One region of the Actinoplanes sp. GCM10030250 genome, then DNA from elsewhere that is predicted to be linked to it. Evidence: riboswitches for the same ligand, from Rfam matches in the RefSeq annotation. Region 1 holds a riboswitch; the other holds the start of a gene.
The links. Region 1 has a riboswitch for cyclic di-GMP ahead of ACFQV6_RS17240 (hypothetical protein). Riboswitches for the same ligand answer to the same signal wherever they lie in the genome.

Region 1 (13,959 bases):
GCGGCACGTCTACCTCGTTCCGCGCGCTGACGGTGAGGTGGTCGTCGGAGCCACCCAGGAGGAACGGACCGACCGGGCGCTCACCGCCGGTGGCGTGCACGACCTGCTCCGGGCCGCGCTCGATCTCGTACCGGGGCTCGCCGAGCACGAGATCACCGAGTTCACCGTGGGGCATCGGCCCGGAACGCCGGACAACGCGCCGCTGCTCGGACATCTCGACGACAGCCGCAAGACGGTGGTAGCGGCCGGCCATCACCGCAACGGCGTGCTGCTGGCGCCGATCACGGCCCGGCTCATCGCCGATCTGGTTCTGACCGGATCGGCCGACCCCCTGCTGGAATCCTTCGAACCCGGGAGGTTCGGATGCGCCTGACGGTCAACGGGAAGCCGCGTAGTCGGCCCGACATCTGCTCGGTTGCGGCGCTGGTCGCCGAGATCACCTCGGCGAACCGCGGTGTGGCGGTCGCTGTCAACGGGACGGTCGTGCCGCGATCGACGTGGTCCGCGGTCGACCTGGCCGACGGCGACAAGGTCGAGGTGCTCACCGCCGCACAGGGAGGATGATCATGTTTCTACCGGAGAACGGGCTGATCCTCGGCACCGGTGGTGCGAACAGCCTCTCCGCACTCGAAGACGCCATCCGGGCCTCGGAGACGACGCTGGTCACGGTGGCGCTGCGCCGGGTCGAGGCGGCCGGGCCGGGACTGCTGCCGATGCTGGACCGCCTCGGCGTACAGGTGCTGCCGAACACCGCGGGCTGCTACACGGCCGGTGACGCGGTCAAGGCGGCGCAGATGGCGCGGGAGGCGTTCGAGACCGAACTGATCAAGCTCGAGGTGATCGGGGACGAGCGGACCCTGCTGCCGGACGGCGTGGAGTTGCTGCGGGCCGCGGAGATCCTTGTCGCGGATGGTTTCACGGTTCTGCCGTACACCAGTGATGATCCGATTCTGGCCCGCCGTCTCGCGGACGCCGGATGTGCCGCGGTGATGCCGGCCGGTTCGCCGATCGGTTCCGGTCTCGGGATCTCCAACCCGCACCACATCGAACTGATCCGGCAGAGCGTCGACGTGCCGGTGGTCCTGGACGCCGGAATCGGGACGGCCTCGGACGCGGCGCTCGCCATGGAACTGGGCTGCGACGCGGTGCTGATCGCCAGCGCGATCACCCGGGCCGAGGATCCGGCGGCGATGGCAGCGGCGATGCGGCACGCGGTCCGGGCCGGTCGTCTGGCCAGGGCCGCCGGGCGCATTCCGCGCCGTTTCCACGCGGTCGCGTCCACCGCCGACGAGGGGATTCCGGTGTGGTGACGCCGGGCGGGCTCGTTGTGCTCACCGATCGGAGATCCGCCGCCGGGCCGCTCGTCGAGGTGGTCCGGGCGGCGGTCCGCGGCGGCGCCGGGTGGGTCGTTCTGCGGGAGAAGGATCTGGGGTACGCCGAACGCGCGACCCTCGCCCGGATACTCCGGCCGGTGGTACCGCCGGGGCGGTTGATCGTGGCGGGGCCGGATCCGCTCGGCGGCTCGGCGGTGCACCTCGCGGGGACGGACCCGAGGCCCGCGTCGGTCGCGCTGGTGGGGCGCTCGTGGCACGGATCCGAGGACCTGTCCGGTGTGGACTATGTGACGGTGTCGCCGGTCTATCCGACCTCGTCGAAGCCGGGGTACGGGCCGGCGCTCGGGGTCACGGGTGCCGCTGAGATGCGGGCACCGGTGCCGTGGCTGGCGCTCGGTGGGATCGACTCGGGTGCGCGGGCGGGGGAGTGCGCCGCGGGCGGGGCAGCGGGAATCGCGGTGATGGGTGCGGTGATGCGGTCCCCTGATCCCGAGCGGACAGCCCGTGAGTTGTCCGCTGCCTTCACGGCCGCCCGCCCAGCTGGCTTCCAGGGCTGTGTCGCGGCGTCCGAGACGGCTCCCACGGCCAGCCGGGTTGGGGTGGCTGGCTTCCAGCGCGGTGTCGCGCGGGTTGAGGCAGCACCCACGGCCAGCCGGGTTGGGGGGACGGGGTGACGCCTCGGGTGGTGTTGACGATTGCGGGGTCGGATTCGGGTGGGGGCGCCGGGATTCAGGCGGATCTGAAGACGTTCGCGGCGCTGGGTGCGTTCGGGACTTCGGTGATCACGGCGGTCACGGCGCAGAACACGCTGGGTGTGACGGCGATCCATCCGGTGCCGGCCGAGAACGTGGCGGCGCAGCTGGACGCGGTGCTCGCCGACCTGCCGGTGGCGGCGGTGAAGGTCGGGATGGTGTCCGATCCGGCGGTGGCGAAGGTGATCGCCTCACGGGCCGGGGACCTGCCGAACCTTGTCGTGGACCCGGTTCTGGTTGCCACAGCGGGTAGCAGGCTCGGTGAAGTATCGGTAGTCAGCGCGCTTTGCTCGTACCCCTGCGTTCTGACACCGAACCGGCACGAAGCCGGCGCCCTCCTCGGCAGGCCCGTCGAGACGGCCGAGGAAATGATCGTGGCGGCGGGCGAGCTTGCGGAGCTCGGGCCGCGCGCGGTGGTGGTGACCGGAAGTGATCTGGCGCTGGACGTCCTGCACTTTGCCGGTGAGACGGTGCTGCTGCGCGGCGAGCCGGTGTCCACGGTGAACAACCACGGGTCCGGGTGCACGTTCTCGTCGGCGATCGCGGTGCGGCTGGCCGAGGGTGACTCGGTGCCGGCGGCGGTGGTGGCGGCGAAGGAGTACGTGCGGCGCGGGTTGCTCGGTGGCAGCGCATGGCGGCTGGGGAACGGGCCTGGGCCGCTGGATCACTTCGGCTGGTCCGTCTAGGAGTCCCGGTGGCGCGGCATCGTGTGTCCTCGCTGCCGTTCGATGCCGGGTTTATCACTATATGGGAGGTATGGATCGTGCGACGTAAGGTCTATGTGGAGGGTGTTCCGTTCACCGAAGTGGTGCTGAGCGGCGGCCACGCGCCGGTGCGGCTCTATGACACGTCCGGTCCCGGCAGCGATCCGGAGGTGGGGCTGCCGCCGCTGCGGAAACCGTGGCGAACCGGGCGTACCCAATTGGCCTCCGCCCGGGCCGGAATCGTCACGCCGGAGATGGAGTTCGTCGCGGTGCGCGAGGGTGTCTCGTCGTCGCTGGTCAGGGACGAGATCGCGGCGGGGCGCGCGGTGCTGCCGGCCAACGTCAACCATCCCGAGTCCGAGCCGATGATCATCGGGTCCCGGTTCCTGGTGAAGGTCAACGCGAACATCGGCACCTCGGCGGTGACCTCGTCGGTCGCCGAGGAGGTGGAAAAACTGACGTGGGCCACACGGTGGGGCGCCGACACCGTGATGGATCTCTCGACCGGGCCGCGAATTCACGAGACAAGAGAGGCGATCGTACGGAACTCGCCCGTGCCGATCGGGACAGTTCCCATCTATCAGGCCCTCGAAAAGGTCAACGGGGACCCGCTTCGCCTGTCTTGGGAACTGTTCCGGGAGACCGTTATTGAACAGGCCGAGCAGGGCGTGGACTACATGACCATCCACGCGGGGGTGCTGCTGGAGCACGTACCACTGGCGGCGGCACGGGTGACCGGAATCGTGTCCCGCGGTGGGGCGATCATGGCGGCCTGGTGTCTCGCGGAGCACCGGCAGAACTTCCTCTACACGCACTTCCGGGAACTGTGCGAGATCTTCCGGGAGTACGACATCACGTTCTCGCTCGGGGACGGGCTGCGCCCGGGATCGATCGCCGACGCCAACGACGAGGCCCAGTTCGCCGAGTTGCGGACGCTGGGGGAGCTGACGCACATCGCATGGGAGTACGACGTGCAGGTCATGGTCGAGGGGCCCGGCCACGTACCCATGCACAAGATCAAGGAGAACGTGGATCTGCAGGTTGAGCTGTGCGGCGGGGCGCCGTTCTACACGCTGGGGCCGCTGGCTACCGACATCGCGCCCGCGTACGACCACATCACGTCGGCGATCGGGGCGGCGATGATCGGATGGTTCGGTACGGCGATGCTCTGCTACGTGACACCCAAGGAGCACCTGGGTCTTCCGAACAAGGAGGATGTCAAGGCGGGGATGATCGCGTACAAGATCGCGGCGCATGCGGCTGACGTGGCCAAAGGGCATCCCGGGGCGCAGGAGTGGGACGACGCGCTGTCGCGGGCGCGATTCGACTTCCGGTGGGAGGACCAGTTCGAGCTGGCACTGGATCCCGATACGGCGCGGGCCTATCACGATGAGACGTTGCCCGCGGCGCCGGCGAAGACCGCGCATTTCTGCTCGATGTGCGGGCCGAAGTTCTGCTCGATGAAGATCAGCCACGAGCTGCGGGCGGCGGGGATGAAGGCGAAGTCGTCCGAGTTCGTGGAGGCTGGTGGACGGGTCTATCTGCCGGTTACGCCTGCTTGAGGTTGTTGTCAGCGGTTGTGGGGTGGGCGCTTCGAGGGCGGTAGGAAGTCGTAGATCGACTCTCGGGGGTCGTCGGTTGGTCCGGGCTCGGGTTCGGGTTTCGGTTCGGGCTCGGGTTCGGCCCTTGATTCGGGTTCGGGTTGGGGTTCGGCGGCCTCTGCCTTCGGGGCGTCGTTGTGGGGCTGGGGTGTTTCGGCTCTGAGGGCCTCGTTGCGTTCGGCCAGGTCCTGCAGGGCTTGACGTTCGGATTCCAGGATTGCGGTCAGGGCGGCTTCATTGCGGAAGGGCGTGGGTTCGGGGGCGGGCTCAGGGATTGGCTTGCGGGGGCTGGGTTTGCGGGCAGTGCGCTTCTTAGGGGCTTTTACCGGCGGCTGTTGCGGGAGGGTGATGGCTTCCGCCGGCTCGGTGGAAGGCTCGGCCGGGTCGGGTTGGGCTCGGTGTCTGCCTTCGCCTTCCGTGCGAGTGTCTTCGCCTTCGGGAGCCGACTTGGGTCTGGGGCGGCGGGCTCGCTTGGCGGGAGTTCTTGCGGGGGTGGCTTTAGCGGGCTCGGGCTGCTTCTCCGAATCCGGCTTCTCCGACTGGTCAGCCTCAGCCTCAGCCTCGGCCCTGGCTGGCTGTGGCTCGGCTGGTTGTGGCTCGGCTGGTTGTGGCTCGGCCTTGTCAGCCTCGTCCGGCTGCGGATCGGCCGTCTTGGCGTCCGTCTCGGTTGGCTGAGGGTCGGCGCTTTCCGCATCAGTCGGCTGAGGGTTGGTGCCTTCGGCCTCGGTCGGTTGCGGGGCGGCTTCGTCGGCCGGAGCGGTTTCGGGCTCGGTCGGTGCGGCTGGTTGTTGGTCCGCTTCGTCGGCTGGGGCTGTCTTGGACTCCGCAGGCTCGGCAGGCTCGGCAGGCTCAGCCGGCTCAGCCGGCTCGGTCGGCTCGGCTGGCTCGGGTTGAGTCGGCGCGGCGGGTAGGGCGGCGGCGGGGGCCGGGCCTGAGACGGGAGTGGCTTTCCGGGCGCGGGGACTCTTCGCGGGAGTGGGCGGGGCGGGCTCGGCGGGGAGCGGCTGGGCTTCGGGTTCAGGTGTTTCGGAGAGGATCCGATACCGGTAGGTGATCCCCTCATCCCGAACTATGAAGTCGTCGGAGCCGTCGGGCCGGGTCCAGGTCAGGATCATCTGGCCGTAGCGTTCCGCGAGCTTCACCAGCGCGGGAAAAGTGTCCACGAGGACCACCGGTTTGCCCGGGGGACTGGCCATCGGCTCGATCGGAACGATCAGGTGGGGATAGCGGCGCTCGATCTGAGCTCGGGTGCGCAGGGGGACGTGGCGCATGGCCATCATCGCGATCAAAACGGCGCCGACGATCGCAATGAGCAGCAGGTAGACGGCATAGCGGCGAGCATCCGCGGCCGTGAGAACGTCGTAGCCGAAGGCACCGATCTGCCGGTCTTGGATCGAACTGCCGGCGCCCGCACTGGACCGATCGACGACCAGGGTCTCCGGGCCGCTCGCCAGGGTGAGTTGGAGCGGCGCAAGGTTGAGCGCGAGCTTCGGTTCGAAGGTCGTACCGTCGTTGTGCTGAACCGGGACGGTGATGGCGATCGTGATCGCGCCCATGTCGGCACCGATCGCCTTGCCGGCTTCCGTGGCACGCTGCTCCAGCGCACTCAGGTCAAGGAGAACAGTGTCGGTGTAACGGCCGGCGGTGAAGGGTTTCTCCTGTGACAGCTGAAGGGTGCCGTGCCAGCCGTTCTGGGCGGAAAGCCGGGCGTTGACCGCGACGCGGCCTGGCTTGCCCGTGTAATCCATGCGCAGTTTCACGACGCTGGCGAGCTTGCGAAAGATCGGGTCGGGAGAGTTGACCGTGGTGCCGTCGTACGCGGCGGATCGGGGGACGTCGGCGGTGTAGGAGAAGGTCATCGACTCGCCGGCCATGCCCGCGCCCGTGATGATTTCCGTGGCTGGCTTCATCCATCCGAGTACACCCGCGGTGACTCCGAGGACACCGCAGAGCGCGGTCATGACGGCTAGCGCACGAAGCGCTGGATGCAGGCGGCTGACCGCTTTGAACACGGCCGCCGCAGTCGCCAAGGAGCCGCCTCCGCCAGACATGCCCTTCACTTTCTTCTTCCGGCGACCGCGCGGGATGTCGCGCCGGGTCCTGACCGCCGTCGCGCCCCCGCTGATGATCAGGAAGCCGATCATCCCGAGGCCGGTTGGGCTGAGCATCGGCTTCAGCCAGGTGCCACCGTTCGGTATGTGCAGAACGGCCTGGCCGATTATCTGATCTGCCGTAGGCCTCTCGGCATCGGGGGATGGATTGTTGTCTCCTTTGAAGAGGAAACCCCTGGTCGCGTCGCCGCCGATGATGCGATGCAGAACCTCGACGCGTCCACCTGCCCCATGGTAAGCGGCGATCTGACCCGTTTGATAGGAATCGGACTTGACGAGGACGACCAGATCGTTGGCATGATATTGCGGTTGCATGCTGACGCCATGAGTGACCACATATCCGACCTGGTCCGTGTTCACGGCCCACGCGCCGATGGCCGCCATCGCGAGGATGGCGGCCATGGTCAGGCGTCTAACATGCGGCTGTATAGCGACTCCGTCAGACAGGTCTGCCTGAGATCTGAGGGCTGACTTCGCAGCTCAGCCTAGGGTGACTAGACGTCGCCGTTCGTGACTTCAACCTTGAGGGCCGTGATGGCCGTCCACTCGTCGGTCGCGTCCGAGCAGTTCCACACGCCACCGGATCCCGAGTAGAGGCACGGTACGGCGTTGCCGATGAGGGCGTCGGATCCAGTGCTGGTACCGGCGGTGACGGTGACAGTCACGGTGCCGGAGACGATCGGAGCGGTACCGGTGACGGACTTGACCGTCACCTGGATCTCCTCGTACTGGCCCGGCGTGGCGGTGGAGTTGGTGATCGTTACGTTGTCGAGCGTCGCTCCGTCGACAGCGACGCTGCCCGAGATACCACCCGAGATGGCGTTGGTCGCACCGGCACCGCGCAGCAGGCCGGGGGCAGTGAAGGCGGTGGCGCCGGTGGCCACGACACCGGCGACAGCGACGCCAGCCAGAAGCTGCATGATGTTACGCATATTAGGATCTCCCCTTGGTCGGTAGCCCAGCCGGCCCGGTGGGCCCTGTGGCTTTGCGTCCCCGGCTTGCGCCGGGTTTGCGTTTTACGGCCTGAGCGGATGCTCGATTTCGTTCTGCGCTTGCGCCAGGTTGTTCGGCGGAAGCGGGGGGTGGCTAAGGCTTAGGGGGAGAGTTTTCTGCTGTTTCCGCACCTGAGGCCGTGGGGGGTGCTATCGGGTTGCGGAGAGGGCTGGGAAATCGGGCAGACGTCAACGCAGCGGCCGTCAGGAGACGACCGCTGCGGGCGTACGCAAGAAGTGTTTTAGAGCTTGTAGAAGGTCACGTAGTGATCCGGGGTGAAATACGCGGCCCGGGTGCTGCGGTTGACGACGATCCGGTACGCGTCGCGGGCGGCGCCGCGGTTGCGGGAGTAGACGTCGTATTCGCCGTAGGTGGCTGAGGGCAGCTGTCCCTCGCGGTTGTAGAAGCGGCCGCCGGTGTAGTTGTAGTTGCCGTAGGGCCACGAGTACCAGCCGGCGGTGGTCGGCCAGCCCAGCGACGCCCAGCCGGTGAAGGCGGTTCGTGCGGCTGAGCAGCGGCTGATGGTGCAGGAGTTGTAGACGGCCGCCTGTGCCGCGTCGGTGTGTGTTGGCGCCACCACGGCGGGGGCGACGAGCGCTGTTCCGGAGAGGGCTAGGACCAGGGCTAGGCCGGAGAGGAGCCGGCCGATGCGGGACATCATGCTGATCTGACTCCGATGCCGTCGGGGAAGAGACCGGGACATCGACAATCGTCAACGTTTTGCGGGCTTCGCGGTACCTCTCGGTCCGGTCATTCCATTGGCGTTCAGCGAGTTTTCAGGCGCTGCCCAGGCCGTTCACCCAGTTGACGTATTCGGACTCCTTCACGCCCGGGGGCGGCGGGGAGATCGAGTCGGGGACGAGCGGTGCGCGCTGGGCGGGCTGCGTGGGCTGGGCCGTGGTGAAGCCGTTGAACGACGGCGTGTGGGCGGGCGGGTTGTCGTTGGCGGGGCGGCGGGTGCGCCAGCCGCGGCGGGCGCTGGGTGCCGGGTTGGGTTGCGGGGCCTGCTGGCCGGAGAAGCGGGGTTCGGGCGTTCCGGGAACGTGAGGGGCGGGCGCCCGCGAGACGTGGGGAGCGGGCTTGGCCGTACCGGAGAAAGAGGGTGACGTGGCCGCGTTGGCCGGGGTGTTGTTGGCCAGGTCCGCCAGCGGATGCGGGCGGTCGGCCGTCAGCACGCCGGTGTCGGAGGGGCGCAGCTGTGCTTCCGGGCGCTGGGCGGCGGTGGCCGCGGCCACCGCGATCGCCGACTGGTTCGGTGCGTTGCGCTGGGGCAGCGGCGGGTGGTCGGCGGCGGGCTCGGGTGACGTGCTCGACGGGGTGCCGCCGGGCTGGTCCGATGCCTCGGCGGGTGTGGTCGCGGGGGCGCCGCGCCCGATCGCGGCCAGGACGGAGCCGAGGACGCCGGCGCCGCTGGCGATCATCGCTGCCCAGTACGGGCTCAGGGTGAAACCGGTCGCGCCGCCGCCGGGACCGGCGATCAGGTAGGCGACGGTGAGCACCGCGGGGCCGGTGAGGCCGGTGAGGGCCACGGCGATGGTGGATTTCCGGCGGCCGCGGGCGACCCAGCCGAGCACCAGGCCGGCGAGCAGGGCGAGGACCGGCATGGTGACGAACGGCGTCCGCTCGGCGATCGCGTCCGGGATGAGGCTGCCTTCCAGGACGCCGAGGCGCGGCGCGGTGGGGGTGCGGCCGGGCAGCAGTGACGGTGCGACGGAGACCAGGCCGACGACCCAGATCAGGATGGTCAGGGTGGCCAGGTTCCAGCGGGCCACCGCCTTGGCCGCGACGGCCCAGGCGGCGAAGACGCCCACCGCCGCGGCGAGGCCGGCACACACGCCGATGACGAACACCGGCCGTACGCCGTCGATCTGCGCGGCTCGTGCGGGCTGCATGGTGAGCGGGAGGACGGCGAGCGCCCCGAAGCTCGCGGCGATGCCCATCGCGAGCGCCCCGCCGATGCCCACCGGCTGGGGCCGCCAGCGGGGCCGGATGCCGGTGCCGACGATGGTGCCGATGGCCGCGGCGGTCATCGTGATCCAGGCGACCCAGGCCAGCTGAGCGGTCCATTGATCACGCAGCGTCACGTCGAGGTTCAGATCGAGACGCACCATACCGAGCCCGTAGGCGATGCCGAGTTGGCCGGCTCCGACCACCGCTGCCGCCAAGGCGGTCGTGGCCAACAGCTTCACCCAGCTCCGAAATGCCATGCCGGGCACGTTACGGAATGTTCCGCGCGACGCGCCAGTCCGGTACTCGCTTCTTAAGGCAGCCTAAAGTCACGATCTTCAAACATCGATTAACGTCGTTTAAATTCGGCCACGCAGGGTGACTTCTGGTTGACGTACTGGAATTTGCCAGCACGACCGTCCGGAGTGGACACTGCACGACACGGACAGGTGGTCCGTCGCCTCTCGTCAATCTTTGCGAACGTGAGACGCAGTCGAAAATCGAGGCCGCGGGACAGATTTCCCACATAGTGGTTGGAATGGCGAAGGTGTTCGGTGACGGTGTCGTTACGGATGGTTGCGTGTGACGTATTCGTGCACGTCAACGCCGGGAACGCGACCAAGATCAGCCTCCGCGCGCGCTTATCACCAGGACGGCCAAGCGTTTTCCGGGAGGATCCAGGCTTCCCAAAGGGTCCGGCGTTCTGATGAAATCGCCGCCGTGCCGAAAACGGCGCGGGCCCTGCTGCGGGCATCGGACGGGGCCGGACCGCAGCCTCTGACGGGCCTCCTGCTCCGACGTCCGATCGGGGCGGGGACGATCGCTAAGGAGATGTCGTGAGCACGGGATCCTCGGCCCTGGCTGCGCGACGTGGGGGCTTCCCGCGCCTGCGGGACGCGGGGCTTCGGTCCAAGCTCGCCGCGCTGCTCGTTCTGCCGCTGGCCGCGGTGCTGGCGCTCGCGACCGTACGGCTCGTCGACGTCAGCGACCGTGCCAGCGACGCGGCCCGGGTGGCCTACCTCGCCGAACTGGGCATCGACCTCTCCAGCCTGACCCGCCTGCTGCACGACGAGCGGATGGCCGCCATCACCTACCTGGCCGTGCCGGCAACGGCGGCGACCGGGTTCCGTGAGGCCGTCAAGGCAGTCGACGCGCAGGTCGACATCTTCCGCGCCAACCGCTCCGGGCTGACCGAGGTCCCGGGCCGGGTGAACGACCGGCTGAACCTGATCGACGAGCAGCTCAAGACCCTGGACGGAGCCCGTGAGGGTGTCAACGAGCGGGAGGCCGACGTCGCCGACGTCGCCCGGCGCTACAGCGACGCCCTTTCCGGGCTCACCGGATACGAGGCCGCGGTCAGCCAGGTCACCGAGCCCGGCGCCGCCGCCGACAACCTGAAGGCACTGGCCTTCTACACCAAGGCCGCGGCCGCCGCGGCCGACCAGGCGGCAGTGACCTATGTGGCCCGGTTGACCAACGACTTCAACGCGGACCGGCGGAACGCCCTCGCCGGCGCCCGGGCCATCCGTACCGACGCTCTCAACGACTTCCGGGCCGTCGCCGGCCGTCAGCAGGTCGCCCTGGTCGACTCGGTCATCGAGAACGAGGCGCTTGCCGTCGCCGACAACCTCGCGACCAGGTTGACCGGCCCGTCCGCCGCCACGCCGTTCGAGATCAGCGAAGCCTTCACCGACGTGACCGAGCTGTTCCGCGGTGCCGAGCGGCAGCTCGAGGGCTACGTGGTGACCGTCGCCGAGGACGAGAGCGAGTCCAGTTCCCAGCGCGCGACGATCGAGTTCATCGTGGTGCTGCTGGTCCTGATCGCGGCCATCGCCATCGCCTTCTACCTCGGCCGCGCGCTGCACCTCTCGGTCCGCCGCCTGCGGGAGGGCGCCCTGGCGGTGGCCAACCGTGACCTGCCCGATGCGGTGCACCGCCTGCAGGATGCCGACAACCTGGGCGAGGGCGGCGTCGACCGGATTCTCGAGCAGACCCGGGACCCGATCCGGGTCACCGAGAGCGACGAGTTCGGCCAGGTCGCCGAGGCGTTCAACATGGTGCACCGGGAGGCCATCCGGGTCGCCGCCGAACAGGCGGCGCTGCGGACCAGCGTCTCGGCGATGTTCCTCAGCCTGGCCCGGCGCAGCCAGGCGCTCGTCGACCGGATGATCGGCGAGCTCGACCAGATCGAGCGGCTGGAGGAGGACCCGAAGCGGCTGGCCCGCCTCTTCGAACTCGACCACCTCGCCACCCGCATGCGCCGCAACGACGAGAACCTGCTGGTGCTGGCGGGCGCCGACGTGGGTGCGCCGCGCCGCGAGGACGCGCTGCTGATCGACGCGCTGCGCGCCGCGCAGTCCGAGGTCGAGCTTTACCACCGGATCGAGTTCGGCTCACTGGACACCGACATCCTGATCGGTGCGGCCGCCGTCAACGACGTCGTACGCCTGATCGCCGAACTGCTCGACAACGCCACCCGCTTCTCCCCGCCGAACACCGTGGTGGTGGCGCACGGCGGGCGTACCGGGGATCACGCCGTGGTGCAGGTCGAGGACCGTGGTCTCGGCATCTCCGCCGAGCAGATGGAGCAGATCAACCGGCGGCTCGCCGAACCGACCGAGGTCAACGTCTCGGTCTTCCGGCTGATGGGCTTCGCGGTGATCGGGCGACTCGCCGCCCGGCACGGCATCGGCGTCGAGCTGCGACCCGGCTATGACGGCGGCACCATCGCCGAGGTCAGCCTCCCCTCCGACATCGTGGTGATGCCCGGGGTGCCCTCCGCGCCGGTACGAGCGGCCAGCTGGACCCGTCCCGGCCCGCCGCCCCAACTGACCGCCGGGCCGCCACCGCAGATGGCCGCCGGCCCGCCGCCCCATCTGAGTGCCGGACCGCCGCCGCAGCTGACTGCCGGGCCGCCCCGCATCCCCGAGCCACGGGCACCGATGCGGTCCGCCGCGGAGCCCTCCTTCCGCCCGCCGGTGATGCCGGTGCTCCCGGTGGTGCCGCAACCGTCCGATTTGGATCTGGCGCCCACCCCCGACCGGCCGCCGCTGCCCAGCCGCAGCCCGCAGCCGGCCGACGCCACCGGCCCGGCGATCCCCACCTCGCCCGCGAGGCCAAACTCTCCCGCCGTGCCGCCCGCCAGGCCCGTCTCGCCCGCGATGCCCGCCAGGCCCGTCTCGCCCGCGATGCCCGCGATGCCTGTCGCGCCGCCGATTCCGTTCGGGGCCGAGCCCGCCGGAGTCAGCGCACCGGGATGGGGAGCCGCGATGGCAGCGCTTCCGCCGCTGCCCGAGACCACGCCGATGCACCAGCCGATCCAGGTGGAGATGCAGCACAGCTGGTTCGCCGGCGGCGAGGACGTGGCCGGCCAGCGGGGCATGCCGACCGCTGGTTACGCGCCTCCGCCCGACACCGACCAGGTGCGTCAGGTGTCCGCGATGCCGGCACCGCAGACGAGTGCGCCGCCGGTCAGCGCCCCTCCGGTCAGTGCTCCTCCCGTCAGTGCTCCTCCCGTCAGTGCCCCCCCGGTGAGCGCACCGCCGGCCAGGTCGAACGGCAATGGCGCCGACATTCCCCGGCAGCCGCGCTCCGCCGAGGACCGCTGGCGCACGGCGGCCGACGAGGGCTGGCACCGGGCGATGGTCGCGGCCGTACCTCAGGACGCCGGCAGCACCCGGTCCGGGCTACCGAAGAGGATCCCGCAGGCGCAACTCGTACCCGGAGGGGTGCAAAACGCGCCGCGGGCGCAGAACCGTCGCAGTCCCGATGAGGTTCGCGGGCTACTTTCCGCGTATCACAGGGGAGTGCAACGAGGGCGGACGGACGGCGTTGCCGAATCCGGCGCCCCGGCCACACGGGTTCCTAAGGAGAACGAACAGTGACCAGGCCCCCCACCATGCATGACATGGGCTGGCTGCTCAGCAACTTCGCCGACAGCGTCGCCGGTATCGCACACGTCGTCGCGGTCTCGGCGGACGGCATCTTGCTGGCCTCGTCCCGCGATCTTCCAACCGACCGGGCCGAACAGCTGGCCGCCATCACCTGTGGGGTGGTCAGTCTCACTGACGGCGCGTCGCGAATGTTCAGTGCCGGTGAGGTGCAACAGACCATCATCGAAATGGAGAGCGGCTATCTTTTCCTGATGACCATCAGCGATGGCTCCTCGATGGCGGTGCTGGCGGCTCGCAGTTGCGACGTCGGCCAGGTCGGCTACGAGATGGCCCTGCTGGTGGAACGCGTCGGCGCCGCACTGTCGCCGGCGCCACGCGAGGCCGTCAGCCACTAGACGCCGGGGGTGCCACCCTTGGTGGAGACGAGGTGACCGCGACATGACAGAGCCGCACGATCCCCGGGGCAACCTGGTGCGGCCGTACGCGGTCACCCGCGGCCGGACCGAACCGATCAGGGACATCCCGATCGAGGCGGTCCTGATCGCCAGCCCGGAAGCCGTGCAAGAGGCGCGGTTCGCCGGACACGACAAGTACCGCCTCGCCGTGCTGTGTGAGCCGAAAGCA
Region 2 (18,000 bases), on a different contig from region 1:
CGGCTCGCTCCACCGGTGACCGACCACCCGGAGGTCGGGCAGCTCCGTGTCACCGGTCGCCTGCCACGCGTCGAGCAGCGCGTCCAGTACCGGATAGAGCTTCTCCTCCGGCGGGTCCCAGGGCTTGAGCAGGTAGTGGTCGACGTCGACCACGTTGATCGCCTGGATGGCGGCGTCGGTGTCCGCGTACGCGGTGAGCAGCGCCCGCCGTGCGTGCGGGAACAGGTCCATCGCCTGCTCCAGGAACTCGATGCCGTTCATCTGCGGCATCCGGTAGTCGGCGAGGATCACGGCGACCCGGCCGCCGCGCAGCTTCAGCTCGCGCAGCGCTTCGAGGGCCTCGGCGGCCGACGAGGCGCGAACGATCCGGTACTTGTCGCCGTAGTGGCGTCGCAGGTCGCGCGCGATGGCGCGGGAGACCGAGGGGTCGTCGTCGACCGTGAGGATGGCGGCTTGGCCCATGTGTCGTTGTCCTCAGCTCTCGTTTTCGGGGTGCCGTTCGAGGTATCCGGCGACGAAGGGGCAGGTGGCGACGACCGGGGTGGATCGGGACCGGGCGTCGGTCAGTGCCGCGGCGGCGAGCCGGCCGGCCAGTCCGCGCCCGGAGAAGGCCTGGTCGACCTCGGTGTGCAGCAGTTCGATGCGGTCGGCGTGGCGGCGGTAGTGCAGCATGCCGGCGACCTCACCGCCCAGCACCACTTCGTAGCGCTGATGCTCGAAGCTGTCCACCACGATCGCGTCGGCGGCGTTCGCGTTGCCGGCCTGGGCGCTGCCCTCGACCCGCAGCTTGCGGCGGGCCCGCTCGTAGAACGAGGTGCGGCCGAAACGGATCACCTGGGCGGCGTCCGGCAGTGGCTCGACGTCCAGGCAGGCACCGGGCTCGGCGTAACCCTCGATGATGCCGTCCACCTCGATCGCCAGCCGCCCACTCGTCGGCAGCACCTCCAGGGCGACACGCTCGGAGGTGTCCAGCACCAGCGACCGGTTGAACGAGGAGTGCGCGGCGGCGGCGCTCACGATCAGCCCCCGCACGTTCGGCGAGACGATCGGGCCGCCCGCCGAGAAGCTGTACGCCGTCGAGCCGGTCGGCGTGGCGACGATCACCGCGTCGGCCGCGTAGTTGACGAAGTTGCTGCCCTCCACCCGGATACCGACTGCTGCCAGGCCGTGACCCGGTACCCGTACCAGAGCGATGTCGTTGAACGCGGTCACCTGGCGGCCGTCGGGCAGCGTGGTGCGCACCGCCGTCCGGGGCTCGACGGTGTACCGATGGTCGTCGATCGCGGAGAGCGACTCACCCAGATCCGGCAGGTCCACTTCGGCCAGGAACCCGAGGCGGCCGACGTTGACACCGAGAACCGGCGTCTTGCGCCCCTCCACCAGCCGCATCGTGCGCAGCATCGTGCCGTCACCGCCGAGGCTGACCAGCAGCCCGGCCCGCTCCACCATCTCCTCCACCGGAACCGGCACCGCGCTGCACGCGATCCGGGTGATCTCGTCGGGCAGGCCGAGCACGGTGACACCCCGCTCGGCGGCCCAGTTGACGATCGCGTCGACCGCCGAACCGCAGTCCCGCCGCGGATGCAGCACCAGACCGACGACCTTCACCATGCCCATGGCCGCTTCCCCGCTCTCCCTGGCAAACCCTATGCAGCCTTGCACGCCCGGACCCGGATCGGCGAACACGCCGGTTTCCGCCGCGTTACCGCTGGGGTCGCTGCTGGTTCTGCCGTCAGGTGCGGTCGGCGAGGGCCAGGAAGCGCTCGGGGACGTCCTCGTAACCGCGCAGCCGCCACCCCGACCCGGCCAGCAGCGGCCCCAGCCGTTCCTCGCTCAGCGGCTCGTTCTCGCGCAGCGTCCGGCCGTGCCGGGCGGCCAGCTGCGCCCGCCCGGTCGGGTGGAAGATCGCCAGCACCCCGCCCGGACGTGTCACCCGGGCCAGCTCCACCAGGCCGGCAACCGGGTCCGGCAGGTGATGGACCAGCCCCGCCGCGAAGATCACGTCCGCCGCGGCGTCGGCCACCGGCAGGCGGCGGGCGTCGGCCAGGACCAGCGCCGCGCAGTCACCACGGCCGGCCTTCCTCGCCTCGGTGAGCATGTCCGGGGTGAAGTCGAGCCCGACCACCCGGCCGGCCAGCCCGACGGCGGCGGACAGGGCCGGCAGTGCGCGGCCGGTGCCGCAGCCGACGTCGAGGACGACCTGACCGGGACGCACACCGGCGAGCCGGACGGCCTCGGTGTAGCGCGGGATGTCGTCGCCGAACTTGCTGTCCCAGTCGGCGGCCCGGGCGGCGAAGAAGGCCCGGCTCTCCGACAGGTACCACCGGTCGGGGTCGGCCAGGTCCGGGTGGATCTGGCGGATCACCGGCCACTCGGGGTCGCGGTGGTCGATCACGACCTGGGCGCGGCGCTCACCGTCGCCCTCGGCGAAGCGGTGCCGGGGACCGCCGCGCAGGAAGACCAGGATGCGGTCGGTGGCCGGCTCCAGCACGTTGAGCGCCGAGTCGGAGACGCTCCCGCCGGGACCGGTCAGGCCGAGGACGGCGTCGACGCTCCAGGCCCGGGAGGCGGACGGGAAGGCGGCGGCGAGGCGAGCGGCGAACGTGGCCGCGGCGCCGGGATCGCCGCCGTCGACGATCACGGTGAGCGGGGCACGCGGCGCCAGCACCTCGGCGAGCAGGGCGGTGACTTCGGCGATGCGTTCCGGCACGCCACCAGCATGACGGGGTGGGTGTGACACGCGCAACGCCCCCCAGGCTGAGCAGTTTGCGACACTTTGTCATCCAGGGGTGTGACCGGCCGATGTCAGCTGACACAGTGACACCCATGAGGAGAGCCCTGCTGGCCGCCGCGGCCGCACTCACGCTCGCGGGATGCGGCGCTCCGGCCACGAGCAACGACGGCACCGGCGGCACCGGGACCGGCGCCTCCCAGGAGGGCCCCGGCTCGACGGGTGTCCAGCAGATCCGGGTGCTGGCCGACGAGTCGCTGCGGAAGGCGTTCGACCAGGTGGAGACCAGCTTCGAGCAGCGCAATCCGCAGGCGGAAGTCGTCCTCACGTACGGTGAGGGTATTGATCTGGCTCGTCAGATCACCGACGGCCAACCGGCCGAGGTGTTCGTCACCGAGGACCCGTCAGCGATGGCGACGGTGACCGGGTTCGGCAAGGCAGCCGGCGAGGCCGAGACGTTCGCCGGCGGCCTGCTGCGGATCGTCGCGGTCAGCGACGCCGGTGCGTCCTTTGTCACGTTCGTGCGCGAGGGTGACGGCCTCCGCGTGCTCACCGACACCGGTGTCCTGCGCCCCTGACCGGCCGGTGATCGCTAGCGTTACCGGTCATGGAGGCACTTGAACTCGCCGATTTCCGTGCGGCCGTGGCCCGGATGTACCTCGATGTCACACCGCTGGCCGACTTCCGCGGGCAACGCGACGAGCTGTTCGCCACCCACCCGCAGTCGCCCATCCCCACCGCCGACCGGCCGGGCTTCACCGGCCTGCGGTACTTCCCGGAGAACACCGCGGCGGTCGTCGAGGTGCGGTTGCGACCGGAGCCCGGCTCGCTCGAGGTGGACACCGGCGGACCGGACGGGGTGATCAGTTACCGCCGGGCGGGTGTCCTGGAGACGCCCTTCGGCGAGCTCTCGCTCTGGTGGATCGAAGCCTACGGCGGCGGGCTCTTCCTGCCCGTCCGCGACGCCACCTGCGGCGGCGCGAGTTACGGCGGCGGGCGCTATCTCACCGACACCGTGAAGGGTACGCACGGACGCGGCCTCACCCGGCTGGACGGCGACCGGGTCCGGCTCGACTTCAACTACCTCTACAACCCGAGCTGCGCCTACGACCCCGCGTGGGCCTGCCCGCTCGCACCGCCGGAGAACCGGGTGACCGCGCCGATCGAAGCCGGCGAACTCACCTACCCCTGAGGTCACGCCCCTCCGGCGACACGATCCGACCAGGAGCGGCGGGTGGCGAGGTTGACCGCACCGCCCTCGAGGACGGCCCGATGGACGGCGCGGGCCAGCGGTGCGCCCCAGCGCGAGCGCGGGCCGCCGTAGGCCGCGACCGGTCCGTCCATCGGGCACAGGACGCAGATCGCGTCGGTGGCCGTCCCGGTGGCGGTGAGGCCGAGTTCGGCGAGGGCCTGGGCCTTCGCCTCGGTGGCCGTCGCGACCGCGTTGATCAGGGCGCCGTCGCCGAGCCGCTGCGGTGTCCAGGCCACGATGTTGACGGTGCCCGGCTGATGACCGAACCCGATCGCTGACGGGTCGGCCGCGAGGATCGGCGCGCCCAGGCCGACGGTGGCGTAGACCTGCACCCCGTCGTCGTCGGCGGCCACCACGTCGGCCACGTCGACCCCGGTGAGCAGGCCGACGCCGGTGCCGGTGAGGCCGAGGTGCGCCGCCAGTTCGGCCAGGTGGGCGTCCGGGTCAGGGCGGGCGTACGACATGGCGACGCTCGCGTTGACCAGCCACTCCCGGGGGCCGACCCCGCCGCCGAGGACCGCGCTGGAGACGGCCAGCAACGGCTCCGGGAAACGCCAGAGCAGCAGCGGTACGTCGTGGCCGCCCTCCCTGCGATGGGTCAGCGACGGTTCGGCGAACATCGCGGTGTTACGTCCATTCCGGTGCCAGGACGGCCCAGATCTCAGTGTCCCGGCGGATGCCCTGCCACGGGTACGACTGCCGTTTCTGTCCCTCCCGGGTCATCCCGAGCCGGCGGGCGACGTTCGAGCTGGCCACGTTGTTGGGGTCGCAGAGCCACTCGACCCGGTGCATGCCACGGGTACGGAACGCCCAGCCGATCAGCTCCCGGACAGCCTTGGTGATCAGGCCGCGGCCGGTCGCGGACGGCTCCAGCCAGCAGCCGACCTCGCAGTTGCCGCCGGCGGCGTCGAACGCCACGAACATCGTGCCGCCCACCAGCGTCCCGTCGAGCCAGATGCCGAACAGGCGCCCGGTGTCGGCGGCGGCCCGGTCCGCGTACCTCTGGAGGGTTGCGGTGGCACTCGCCAGGTCGGTGCTGATGCTGGCCCAGGGAATCCACGGATCCACGGTGGCGCGGGCCCGGTCCATGTGCGCCAGGAACTCTTCGGCCTGCCACGGTTCGAGGGGCCGGAGCTGCGCCCCGTCGCCCAAATCAATCGAGAACACCGAGGCAGCGTAACGAGGGTAGGGTCTTTGGTCCGTACCCGGGACCCGGCAATTCGGGCACCATGGGGGTATGAGCGAAGACGACGTCACGCGAGCACTGGTGCAGGCGGCCGACGCCGCCCGTTTCGCCCCGTCGATCCACAACACTCAGCCCTGGCGCTGGGTGGTCCGGGGCGGCCGTCTGGAGCTGTTCGGGGTCGCCGAGCGGCAGCTGCACGAGCAGGACCCGGCCGGGCACATGCTGTTGCTGAGCTGCGGCACCGCCCTGCACCACGCGCAGGTCGCGCTGACCGCGGAGGGCTGGCGCTACGAGGTGGAGCGGCCGTCCGCAGAGCCCCTCGCCACGCTGCGGCCGATCGAGCGGGAGGCGATCCACCCGGAGGCGACCCGGCACCTCCAGATGCTGCAGGTGCGGCGGACCGACCGGCGGACGGTGACCGACGAGGCCGTGCCCGAGGACACCCTGCGGCACCTGGTCAAGCAGACCGAGGAGGGCGGGGCCCGGCTGCACGTGCTCGGCCGTGACCAGGTGATCGAGCTGGCCGTGGCGGTGGAGCACGCGCAGAAGGCGGCGGACACCGACGAGCGCCTGCGCGCCGAGACGGCGAAGTGGGCAGGCGGCGAGCGCACCGACGGCACCGGCATCCCGGCCTCGGCCCTGCCCGAGGAGGTTCCGCTGACCACCGTCGCGGAACGCGACTTCCAGACCCGGGGCACCCTGGCCGCGGGAAGCGGTCACGACCAGGCCGCGACCTACGCGGTCCTCTACGGTACGGGCGACGCCGCGACCGACTGGCTCCGAGCGGGCGAGGCCCTGAGCCGCCTGTGGCTGGCCGCCGCCGAGCAGGCGGTGAGCCTGCTGCCCCTGAGCGGCCCGGTCGAGATCCCCTCCACCCGGCACACCCTGCGCCGCATGCTCGGCGGAACCGGCCACCCCTTCCTCGCCGTACGCCTCGGCACGCTGGACCCGGCACACTCGGCCCCGCCCAAAACCCCCCGCCTCCCCGCCGGCCAGGTCATCGAGGTCGTCCCCGGCTAATGCGGGTCGCCTTCGGGGCCGTAAGCGGCGAAGAAGCGGTCCCGGAAGGTGTCCATCCGCCAGTTCGGCGCGTCGGTGGCGGGCTTCAGGCCGGCGGTCCAGCCCCACGGGGCGATCCGCTCGAAGACCTTCGGGTCCTTGGCCACGATGGTGATCGGCACGTCGCGGGTGGCGTTCTGACCGACCACGACCGGTGCCGGCTGGTGGTCGCCGAGGAACACCATGACCAGGTCGTCGTCGGCGTACTTCTCGACGTAGGAGAGCAGGCTGTCGATCGAGTAGGCGACGGACCGGCCGTACTCGTTCCGGATCTTCTTGTCGTCCTTCCACACGGTCTGCGGTGACTCCGCGGCCGCCTCCATCGGGCCGTAGACGCTGCCGTCGCCGAGCGCCTCCCAGTCGAGCATGGTCGGCACCGGCGCCCACGGGGTGTGGCTGGAGGTCAGCGTGATCTCGGCGAGCAGCGAGCCACGGTCCTTCTTCGCGTACTCCAGCTTCTGGAAGGCCGACATCACGAACTGGTCGGGCATCGTGGACCAGCTGAACGCGGGTCCGTGATAGCCCAGCATGTGCGCGTCGTAGATGTGGTCGTACCCGTAGAACCGCCCCTCCGGCCAGGCGAAGGTGATGCCCGGTTGGACGCCGACCGTACGGTGCCCTGCCTTGCCGAAGGCGCTGGTGAGGGTCAGCCGATCGGTCGCGACGAGGCTGCGGTAACGCTGCTCGTTGTCGATCCAGAGGCCGGACAGGAAGGTGGCGTGCGCCAGCCAGCTGCCGCCGCCCGCGGTGGACGAGGTGAGCCACCCGCTGCGGGACGCGAACCCGGCCTTGGCCAGTTTGTCGCCGTTCGTGGCGAGCGTCTGCTGGACCGCGCCGTTGAACTCCGGGTTCTCCAGGGCGTCCCGTCCGTAGCTCTCCACGAACGAGATGATCACGTCCTTGTCCTTCAGCGCGGTGAGCATCTGATCGCCCGGCCGGTCCCGGTACGCGTCGACCGTCACCTCCTGGGCGAACTGCTTGCGGTCGCGCAGGTCGTTCGGCAGCGCCAGGGCGGTGTGCGCGGCGAGGTCGGCCGCGGTGTGCGAGGCGACCGGGATACCGCCGATCAGCTGGAAGCCGATCGCGGCCAGGGCCGCCCAGGCGACACCCACCGTGCCCAGGCCCCGCCAGGCCCAGGCACGGTGGGCGATCAGGATGCCGCTCAGCCGCAGGACCGCCCAGGTCATCCCGGCGATCAGGGCGGCGGCGAGGGCGAGCGCGCCGACGGCGATGCCGATGGCGGCGGGCCGTCCCAGTGAGTCGCTCATGAAGTTGAAGCCGTCGTCGAAGAGCGCCCAGTCCAGAACCGGGTCGAAGCGGCGAGCCAGCACGGCGAAGAAGCCGATGTCCACGAACTTCACCACGGTCAGCACGCCGAGCAGCACGCCGAGCCCCGCGGCGATCGGCCGCCGCGCCCGGCCGAGACGCCCCCGTTCCGGCAGCAGGAGCAGGAGTGCTCCGGCCACGAGCGCTTCGACCGGGATGCGCAGCAGCGCGGTGGAGACCGAGTTGCCGGGCGGCAGGCGGAAGATCTGATTCGGCACGATCAGTGCCAGGAACACCAGGATCGCGGCGAATGCCGTGGTCAGATGCCGCAGGACTCGGCGGTAGGACTTTGCTTGGCTCACGCTCTGTTCATACGCCGGGGCGCCGCGCGCGGTTCGACGGCCCCCACCCATGACAAAAGTCAGTGGATGAGTGAGCGCTCGCTCATTAGGGTGGGCCGCATGGAATCTCGACGCCGGCGCGTCCCGGCGATGGCACCGGACGAGCGGCGCGCCGCGCTCATCGCGGCGACCATCCCGCTGCTGCACGAGCACGGCCTGGATGTCAGCACCCGCCAGATCGCCCACGCGGCAGGCGTCGCCGAGGGGACGATCTTCGGGGTGTTCGACAGCAAGACCCAGCTGGTGGTCTGCTCGGTGGTCAAGGCACTCGATCCGCGGCCCACGCTCGACGCCCTGGCGGCCATCAACCCCGAGGCCGATCTGCGGATCCGGGTGGCCGACGCGGCCGAGCTGGTGCACGCCCGCTTCATCGAGCACGCGCACCTGATGAGCGAGGCCCGCAAGCTGATCTTCGACAGCACACCGAATCCCGAGGCGCAGGCCCAGATGGCCGCGGCCCGGGAGCAGTTGCACCTGGCGATAGTTCTCGTCTTCCTGCCGGACGCGGCCCGGCTGCGGGTCTCCGCCGACCGGGCCGCCCGGCTGTTGCTGCTGCACTGCGGCGCCAACGCGTTCGGGCCGTTCGGCGAGCCCGGCACGTTCAGCGGCGCCGAGCTGGCGACCCTGCTGCTAGACGGCATATTGACCGACAAAACCGAACGGGGGGATCAGCCGACATGCTGATCAAACTGCTTCGCGTCCATCTGCGGCCCTACCGGACGGCGATCACCCTGGTGGTCCTCTTCCAGTTCCTGCAGACGCTCGCGACGCTCTACCTGCCGGCGCTCAACGCCGACATCATCGACAACGGCGTGATCAAGGGCGACACGGGCTACGTGCTCCAGGTCGGCGCCGGCATGATCGGCATCACGGTGCTCCAGATCGCGGCACAGATCGTGGCGGTGTATTTCGGCGCCCGTACCGCGATGGCCGTCGGCCGTGACCTGCGCTCCTCGATCTTCGTCCGCGTGCAGACCTTCTCCGCGCGCGAGGTCGGGCAGTTCGGCGCACCGTCGTTGATCACCCGCACCACGAACGACGTCCAGCAGATCCAGATGTTGGTGCTGCTCACCTTCACCCTGATGGTGTCGGCGCCGATCATGTGCGTCGGCGGCATCGTGCTCGCCCTGCGCGAGGACGTGCCGCTCTCCTCGCTGCTGCTGGTCATCGTCCCGGTGCTGATCACCGTGATCGGCCTGATCATCTCCCGGATGCGGCCACTGTTCCGCACCATGCAGGTGCGCCTCGACCGGGTCAACCAGGTGATGCGCGAGCAGATCACCGGCATCCGGGTGATCCGCGCCTTCGTCCGCGACGAGCACGAGCGCGAGCGGTACGGCGTGGCGAACGACGAGCTCACCGACGTGTCGCTGCGCATCGGCCGGGTCATGGCGTTCATGTTCCCGACGGTGATGCTGATCGTGAACATCTCCAGCGTCGCCGTGCTCTGGTTCGGCGGCCACCGGATCGACTCCGGCGGCATGCAGGTCGGCGCGCTCACCGCCTTCATCAGCTACCTCATGCAGATCCTCATGTCGATCATGATGGCCACCTTCATGTTCATGATGGTGCCGCGCGCCGAGGTCTGCGCCGAGCGCATCGAGGAGGTGCTGGACGCCGAGTCCAGCGTGGCGCCGCCGAAGACGCCGGTCACCACGCTGGCCCAGCACGGCGAACTCGAGCTGCGTGACGTCGGTTTCCGCTATCCGGGCGCCGAGGCCGCGGTGCTTTCCGGGGTACGGGTGACCGCGCACCCGGGTCAGATCACCGCGATCATCGGGAGCACGGGCAGCGGCAAGACCACGCTGCTCAACCTGATTCCCCGGCTCTTCGACGCCACCGAGGGCTCGGTGCTCGTCGACGGTGTCGAGGTGCGTGACCTGGACCCGGCTCTGCTGTCACGGACCATCGGTCTGGTGCCGCAGCGGCCGTACCTGTTCAGCGGGACGATCGCCTCCAACCTGCGGTACGGCAATCCGGACGCCACCGACGAGCAGCTCTGGGAAGCCCTGGAGATCGCCCAGGCCAGGGAGTTCGTCGAGCGGATGGACGGGCAGCTGGCGGCACCGATCGCGCAGGGCGGCACCAACGTCTCGGGTGGCCAGCGGCAGCGCCTGGCGATCGCGCGGACCCTGGTGCACCGGCCGGAGATCTACCTCTTCGACGACTCCTTCTCGGCCCTCGACTACGCCACCGACGCGGCGCTGCGTGCGGCCCTCACCGAGCACATCGCCGACGCGACAGTGGTGATCGTGGCGCAGCGGGTCAGCACGATCCGCGACGCCGACCGGATCGTCGTCCTCGACGACGGCAAGGTCGTCGGCACCGGCACTCATGACGACCTCATGGAGACGAACGAAACCTACCGGGAGATCGTCCTGTCCCAGCTCACCGCGGCGGAGGCAGCGGCATGACCAGTCACTGTGCTCTACCCGTACACCAAACGCTCCTGTCCGGAGGCAAACTATGACCGCGCCTGTTCGCCGGCCTGGACCGACGCCTGGTGGGCCGCCCGCGGCCCGGATGATGATGGCCGGCGGCCCGCCGGAGAAGCTCCAGGACTTCAAAGGCTCCACCAAGCGGCTGCTCGGCCTGCTCAAACCACAGCGGGTGACCGTCGGTTTCGTGCTGCTCTTCGGCGTCGGCAGCGTATTTCTATCAGTGCTCGGGCCCTATCTGCTCGGTCGTGCCACCGACGTGATCTTCTCCGGCGTGATCGGCAGGATGCTGCCGGCCGGCATCACCAAGGAGGAGGCGATCGCCGGGCTGCGGGCCCGCGGCGAGAACAGTCAGGCCGACCTGCTCTCCGGAGTGGACGTCATTCCTGGTCAGGGCGTCGACTTCGACCGGCTCGGTGACGTGCTCACCTGGGTGGCGCTGATCTACGTTGGCGCCTGGATCTTCGGCGTGCTGCAGGGCCGGCTCACCGCCAAGGCTGTGCAGTCCGCTGTCTTCGACCTGCGCGGTCAGGTCGAGGCCAAGCTCGCCCGGCTGCCGCTGTCCTATTTCGATCAGCAGCCGCGCGGTGAGGTGCTGAGCCGCGCCACCAACGACACGGACAACATCGCGCAGACCCTGCAGCAGACGTTCGCCCAGCTGGTCACCGCCCTGCTGATGATCGTCGGCGTGCTCGGTGTGATGTTCTGGATCTCCCCGCTGCTGGCGCTGATCGCGCTGTTCACCGTGCCGGTGTCGATCTGGCTGACCACGATGATCGGCAAGCGCTCCCAGCCGCAGTTCGTCGCGCAGTGGAAGACCACCGGCAAGCTGAACGGGCACATCGAGGAGATGTTCACCGGGCACGCGCTGGTGAAGGTCTTCGGCCGCCAGCACGAGGCCGCCACGGTCTTCCAGGAGCACAACGACGCCCTGTACGCGTCGAGCTTCCGGGCGCAGTTCATCTCCGGTCTGATCCAGCCGGCGATGATGTTCATCTCGAACCTCAACTACGTGCTGGTCGCCGTCGTCGGTGGCCTGCGGGTGGCTTCCGGGACGCTGTCGCTGGGCGAGGTGCAGGCGTTCATCCAGTACTCACGGCAGTTCAGCCAGCCGCTGACCCAGGTGGCGAGCATGGCGAACCTGGTGCAGTCCGGTGTGGCCTCGGCGGAGCGGGTGTTCGCCCTGCTCGACGCGCCGGAGCAGTCACCGGATCCGGCTCCGGTGTCGCTCGGTGCGGTGCGCGGGCGCATCTCCTTCGAGAACGTGTCGTTCCGGTACCTGCCGGAGAAGCCGCTCATCGAAAACCTGTCACTGACGGTGGAGCCGGGCCAGACGGTGGCGATTGTCGGTCCGACGGGGGCCGGCAAGACCACCCTCGTCAACCTGGTGATGCGGTTCTACGACGTGACGTCGGGGCGGATCCTCCTCGACGGCGTCGACATCGCCACCATGCCCCGGGAGCAGCTGCGCGAGCAGATCGGGATGGTTCTGCAGGACACCTGGCTGTTCGGCGGGACCATCGCGGAGAACCTCGCCTACGGGTCGGATGGTTTTGACGCCGCCTCGGTGCGGCGAGCCGCCGAGGCCGCACACGCTGACGGTTTCGTGCGGACGCTCCCTGACGGCTACGACACGAAACTCGACGAAGAGGGGTCGAATGTCAGCGCGGGGCAGAAGCAGCTGCTCACCATCGCGCGGGCGTTCCTGGCGGAGCCGAGCATCCTGATCCTGGACGAGGCGACCTCGTCGGTGGACACGCGGACCGAGGTGCTGATCCAGCGGGCGATGGGGAACCTGCGTACCGGGCGGACCAGCTTCGTCATCGCGCACCGGCTGTCGACCATCCGGGACGCGGACGTGATCCTCGTGATGGAGGAGGGCTCGATCGTGGAGCAGGGAACGCACGACGAGCTGATCGCGGCGGACGGTGCCTATGCGCGGCTCTACTCCGCGCAGTTCGCTCAGGCTGTCGTCGAGGTCGACTGAGTTTTCGCATACGGAACGGGGGCGGCCATCCGGCCGCCCCCGTTCTGTTACCGCTTGCGCTTACTTGATGGTGATGTTTTTCGAGGCCGAGTAGCCACCGTTCAGGCCCGCGGAGGTGTTACCCGCGACGAACGCCCGCAGCGTCAGCTTGGTCTTCGACTTCACCGAGTAGGTCTTCTTGAAGCCCGCGCCGGTGGTGGTCCCCTTGTAGGCGGTCGACCACTTGCCCTTGACCAGCTTCTGAACGACGACCGCCTGACCGGAGGCCTTCGGGTTGCCGGTGACGCTGACCGTCACCTTGCCCTTGGTGGAGCTCACCGAGAAGGCCGGGTTCTGCGTGACCTTGACGGCCCGCTCCGCCGAGTTCATCTCCTGCGACTGCACGGCGAACCGGTAGCCGGTGGCGATGGAGCGGCTGAACTTGTAGTTGCCGTTACCGTCGGCCTTGCCGTTGACGAGCCACTTCAGCTCACCGTTGCCGGCGATCGGAGCGCCCCACAGCTCAACCTGGGCGTTGGCGTCGACCTTGCCGGTGATGGTGGCGTAACCCGCACCCTTGGCCGGTCCGGCGACACTGATGGTCGGCGTGGCCGGGCTGTAGGTGTCGTCCGACTTGATCGTGACCGTGCCGGTGCCGCGCTTGACCGTCGCACCGCTCGGGCTGGTCGGGTTGCCCAGGACGACCCGGAAGGTCTCCTCGGCTTCCTTCATCTTGTCGTTCAGCACCTCGACGTTGATCTTCGCGGTGCTGGTGCCCGGCGTGACGACGAGCTCGCCGCGGGTCGACTTGAAGTCCTCGCCGGCCGTGGCAGTGCCGTCCTCGGTCCAGTACGGGATCCGGATCGTCTGCGTGGTCGACTTGGTGTTCTCGTCGAAGGCCAGGTCAACGTGGACGTCGACAGAACCTTCCCACTCACCGATCGACTCGTCGCGGATGGCGGCGGCCGGCGGGAGGTCCGCCGGATCGTCGGTGATCCGGAAGGTGCCGGTGGCCGTGGAGAAGCCCTGCGGCGACGCCGTGACCTCGGACACCGTGACGCCGAAGGTCTCGGTCGCCTCGTCGATGTCGTCCGGCAGGAGGTAGAACTCGGCCAGCCGGGAGTTGGCCTCGGACAGCGCTGTGTCGCCCTGAGCGACCGGGATCGTCCGGGTGGCGAGCGTCGTCGGGACCTCGTAGTCGGTGCCGGGCGTCGCCGCGTTGGTGCCGATGGCAGCGGTGGTGACACCGAGCGTGTAGTTGTACTGCGAGAGACCGACCAGCGTGCCGACCACCCGCATCGTCGTGCCCTCGCCGCCGGAGACCTCGGTGAGCTTCACGGTGGGCTTGGCATCGTCGTTGGTGATGTTGACGCGCGCGGTGTGCGACACGTCGGCGGTGAGGGTGCTGTTCACCGAGGTGCTGACCGTGGCCAGCGCGACGCTGAACGCCTCATCACGTTCGTAGACCGCATCCCCGTTGATCGGGATGTCGAGGTACCCGGACTTGTCACCCTTCTTGATGGTGACGGTACGGGTCGCCGGGATGTCGTAGTCGTTCGCACCGACTGTCGCACCCGAGTTGACGCCGGTTTCGGTGGCACTGGCCAGACCGGTGAAGTCCGTGGTGAACAGAACGTCGGCGCCGGCCGCGCCGCTCAGGTTGATCGGCACCCGGGCCATCGTCTGGCCCTCGTTGCCCTCGACCACCGAGACGTCCGAGGTCGTCCAGGTGGGCTGAGCGTCGTCCGCGCCCTCGACGACGTAGACGGTCTGGCTGCCGAGGCCGCCCACCGTCTTGTTCGCGCTGGCGAGAGTCACGGTGAACGACTCCGCCCGGCCGAGGCCGTAGGCCGTGCCCTCGTAGGTGGTGTCACCGACGATCTTCACCGGGATCTTGCCGGTCCAGGTGCCGGTAGCCGTGACCGGGATGGTCAGCGAGCCGGCGGTGCCTGTGTAGTCGACGCCGTTCGTGGCGGTGACGTCGGTGAACGTGTAGTCGAGCCGCAGCGGCGTCTCCCGTGCGGTGGCGCCGAGCGCGATCGACACAGCGATTTCCGCGTTGGTGGTGGTGTTCGATCCCTCGTCGAAGAAGACGTCGGTCGTCGGGGTCGGGATGTTGTTGGTCAGGTCCATGTCGGTGACCGCGACGCTGGGCGTGGTGTCACGATCATTGATCGTGGCAGTCGCCGTCAGCGGCGTGCCCAGCGTCAGCCCCGTGCTCGGGTTGGAGATCGAGCCGTTGAAGGTCTCGGTCCCCTCCAGGACGTCGTCGCCATAGGGCGGAGTCAGAACGTCCGCCCGTGTGGTGACCGACTGGTAGACGGTCTGCGTCATCGGCGGGATGGGCACCGACACCGGAGCCGTCACCGCGGTGAAGTCGCCGGTGGAGCTGGTGCCGCCGGTCGCACCGCGCGTCTTGTCGGTGTCGGACCCGTTCGAGGTCGTGAAGTCGACGGTGAGCGCGTTCTCCGAGAGGCCGGAGAGCCTGATCGGGAAGCTGGCGGCTGTCCCCTCGTTCACCGCGGCTGCATCGCCGATGCTCACCGTCGGCGCGGCGTCGTTGTCGGTGATCCCGATGTCCGCCGTCATGGTGCCGTTGGTCGTCACTCCGGTCGGCACGGTGGCACCGATCGTCACCCGGACATACTGGGTCTCCGGCTCGTCGACGTTGTCGTCGTTGATCGCCAGCGAAAGGGCCCCGGTCGTCGTGCCGGCCTGGATGGTGATCGCCGCGTCAGCGACCGGCGCCGTGAAGTCGCGGGTCACACCGCCGCTCGACAGCGCGGCTGTGCCCGCTCCGTTGTCCAGGGTTCCGGCCGCGGAGACCGGAATGGTGACATCGTGGTCCAGCGGACTGGCGATGCTGGCGACGATCGCGGCCGTTCCTGCACTCTCCGCCACGGTGGCCGGGGCCGAAACGTCCAGGCGCGGAGCCGACACCGGCAGGTCCCAGATCGTGCCGACCGCCTCCGTCGTGTTACCGCCTCCGGTGGCACTCAGCAGGAACGTCTGGTCGCCCTCGCCGGGAGCACCCGCGGTGGTGGTCGCGATGGTGACGGTGATCGAGTTCGTACCGCCCGCGGTGGTGCCGGGGAAGGTATAGGTCGCGTTGTCCGTCGGCGTCGCGGTGTAGTCCTCTGTGTCAACCGCGGACGGCGACGCATTGTCGACACCGGTGAAGGTGATGGCGGGCGAGGCCGCGGCGCCCGTGTAGGTGACCTTGAACGCAAGGTCACCACCCTCCCAGTTCGCTGCGGGAGTGATGGTCAGGTTCGGGATGACTGCCGCGTACGCAGGTGACGCGATGAAAGTTACGGGGACCAGGGCAACAGCCGAGGCGGCAACAGTCGCCAGGACCTGCCGGACCGGCTTCCGTCCCCAGAGCGTGAACGGCACCCGCTCTCGCGGCGCCGCTTGGATGGGTCGATGACGCATTCTCTTCCTAACTCCTTCGGCGGCTGGGCAACCTCCAGCGGGGAGGCCCCTGGCTTTGCGTCCCCGCCTCGCGACGGGTTTGCCTGTTCGGGTACCGCACCTAGGGGCGGTGGGGGCGCCGGCCGGAACCGGCCTTCAGCAGCGCAAACACAGATTCGAAAGTCCCTGTGAGGCGACGCCTTCCGTAATCTAACCGGCGTATCGGCCCGTTATCGGCGGATCACGTTTTTCGGTATAAAAACCTTCACATGACCTGTAACGACCGCCTCGGGACGCCCGTGAAACGGGTGAAGGGCGGCCCGAACGGACCGCCCTTCACCAGCCGCTCGGCTACCGAACTCGAACCTGCCGAGTCGGCGAAACACCGGCCAGGATGCCCTGAGACGGTGTAGCGCCCACCACCGCCCTGAACGAGTGGGAGCTGCCCGATCGCAGCCCGCGCTGGACCGTGACGAAGACGCCGCCGGAGTCGAGGCGCCCGGTGGCCACGGTCTGCCAGTTGCCGCTGACCTGCCGCTGCACCGTCACGGGCTGGCCCTGCCGGTCCGGGTCACCGGTGACCTTCACGGTCGCCGCGCCACGGGCGTTCGAGGCCGCCGCCATGGCCGGCTCCTGCCGAATCTGAAGCAGGCGCACCGGTGAGGTCAGCCCGGCGGAGCGGACCATGAGCCGGTAACCCATGGTGAAGTTCGGCCGGAACGTGAAGTCGCCGTTGTCGTCGGCCGTCGTGGTGTAGACGACCCGCCACGTCCCTCCGGACGGCCCGGGAGCGCTGAGCATCTCGACCTTCGCCCCGGCCCCGGCAGCGCCGGTGACAGCGACCCGCTGCGTGCCGGTGACCGAGGACGGGACGTTCAGGGTCGGAGCCTTGGGCTTGTCGTCGTCGGCAATGGTGACCGAGCCCTTCGCCTTCGTGACCGCCACGTCGGCGGGCTGCGCCTTACCCAGCTGCACGGCGAACTGCTGCTCGGCCTCATTGCGATTGTCCTTGAGCAGCGGCACCGAGATGGTTGTCGCGGTGACCGGCGGCGTGAACCGGACCGTGCCGCTCGATGCGGTGAAGTCCTGGCCCGCATCAGCGGTGCCGGCGACCGTACGCCAGGGCACCGCGATGGAACGCTCGGTGCCGGTGGTGTCACCGGTGAAGGTGAGCGACACGGTCAACTCGACGGCTTTGCCGCTCTCCCGGGTGTCCTCGTCGCTGATCGAGACGGTCGGCGCCACGTCGTCCGGGTCGTCGGTGATCCGGTACGCCACCCGCGAACCGCCGAGGCCGAACGGGATGGTCTCGGTGTTCTCGTCGACGGAGTCGTCACCCACGCGGATGGTGCCCAAATTCACCGCGCTGCCGGTCGGCGTTCCGGCGCGGAGCACGGTGTTCAGATTGGTGAGGTCGTAGTCGCCGGGCTCCGCGGGGTCGTTCGCCTCGTCCTCGGCCGCGGCCGTGGTGTCGTCGTCCAGGTCCAGATCGCGCTGGGCCGTTCCGGTGACGGTTCCGCGTACCTCGATGCTCTCACCCTCCGCGGCGGTGGCCGCGATGAGGTTGAGCGTGGGCTGCGGGTCATCGTCGGTGATGGTGACCGTGCTCGACTGCGCAGCGCCGCCGGCGTCTCGCTCACCGGCGGAGAGCGCCACGGTGATCCGAGCTTGCTCGTCGCCCTCGAAGACAGCGTCCTGCCGGACCGGGATCGTCACGATCGCGCTCCGGCTGCCCTTCGGAATCCGCAGTGTGGTGCCGGGCGCATCGTAGTCGTCGCCGCCCAGCCCGCTTGCGGCATCGGTGGCTGTGCCGTCAGTGGCCACCACGGTGAGGTCGACGTCGTTGGTGGCCGCGGCGTCGAGGGTCACCTCGACGGTGGCCGGACCGGAGCCCTCCACAGTCGACGCGCTGCTCGCGACAGAGAACGACGGCACACCGGTTCCCGGCCCGCTGTCGGGCGTCCCGCCGCCCGGGGTCCCGCCGCCCGGGGTGCCGCCGCCACCGTCGTTGCCACCTTCGTCGTTGTCGAAGACGGTGACGACGCTGGTAGCCGTACCCAAGGTGGCTCCGGAGGGGCTCACCTGGGTGGCCACCACCCGGAACGACTCGCTCTCCTCGCTGGTCCCGTCCTCGACGATCGGGACTCGGATCACGCTGCTTGCCGTACCGGCCGCGAGGACAAGCGGGTTCGGTGAGGCGGTCGGGCCGAAGTCGCCCAGACCGGCGGTTCCGGGATAGATCAGATAGTTGACCGAGACCGTCTGCTCGGTCGAGGTGGCCGCGTTG

Region 2: another riboswitch for cyclic di-GMP. It lies ahead of ACFQV6_RS01990 (Calx-beta domain-containing protein); the one in region 1 lies ahead of ACFQV6_RS17240 (hypothetical protein).

The regions. Positions count from the first base shown of each region.
Region 1 covers NZ_JBHTDO010000012.1:976-14,934, reverse strand. Annotated here, with positions in the region: gene thiO (glycine oxidase ThiO) at 1-373, shown strand, start outside; gene thiS (sulfur carrier protein ThiS) at 364-564, shown strand; gene ACFQV6_RS17265 (thiazole synthase) at 561-1,310, shown strand; gene ACFQV6_RS17260 (thiamine phosphate synthase) at 1,304-2,008, shown strand; gene thiD (bifunctional hydroxymethylpyrimidine kinase/phosphomethylpyrimidine kinase) at 2,005-2,772, shown strand; gene thiC (phosphomethylpyrimidine synthase ThiC) at 2,850-4,352, shown strand; gene ACFQV6_RS17245 (hypothetical protein) at 4,361-6,904, opposite strand; gene ACFQV6_RS17240 (hypothetical protein) at 6,997-7,422, opposite strand; cyclic di-GMP riboswitch class I at 7,452-7,526, opposite strand; gene ACFQV6_RS17235 (ribonuclease domain-containing protein) at 7,737-8,156, opposite strand; gene ACFQV6_RS17230 (hypothetical protein) at 8,272-9,702, opposite strand; gene ACFQV6_RS17225 (nitrate- and nitrite sensing domain-containing protein) at 10,279-13,326, shown strand; gene ACFQV6_RS17220 (roadblock/LC7 domain-containing protein) at 13,323-13,730, shown strand; gene ACFQV6_RS17215 (DUF742 domain-containing protein) at 13,774-13,959, shown strand, end outside.
Region 2 covers NZ_JBHTDO010000001.1:437,500-455,499, reverse strand. Annotated here, with positions in the region: gene ACFQV6_RS02050 (FAD-dependent oxidoreductase) at 1-462, opposite strand, end outside; gene ACFQV6_RS02045 (NAD(+)/NADH kinase) at 475-1,617, opposite strand; gene ACFQV6_RS02040 (class I SAM-dependent methyltransferase) at 1,733-2,710, opposite strand; gene ACFQV6_RS02035 (molybdate ABC transporter substrate-binding protein) at 2,827-3,309, shown strand; gene ACFQV6_RS02030 (DUF1684 domain-containing protein) at 3,339-3,923, shown strand; gene ACFQV6_RS02025 (adenosylcobinamide amidohydrolase) at 3,926-4,603, opposite strand; gene ACFQV6_RS02020 (GNAT family N-acetyltransferase) at 4,611-5,150, opposite strand; gene ACFQV6_RS02015 (Acg family FMN-binding oxidoreductase) at 5,221-6,189, shown strand; gene ACFQV6_RS02010 (sulfatase) at 6,186-7,856, opposite strand; gene ACFQV6_RS02005 (TetR/AcrR family transcriptional regulator) at 7,956-8,579, shown strand; gene ACFQV6_RS02000 (ABC transporter ATP-binding protein) at 8,573-10,309, shown strand; gene ACFQV6_RS01995 (ABC transporter ATP-binding protein) at 10,362-12,320, shown strand; gene ACFQV6_RS01990 (Calx-beta domain-containing protein) at 12,381-15,734, opposite strand; cyclic di-GMP riboswitch class I at 15,750-15,828, opposite strand; partial or broken gene ACFQV6_RS01985 (beta strand repeat-containing protein) at 16,065-18,000, opposite strand, start outside.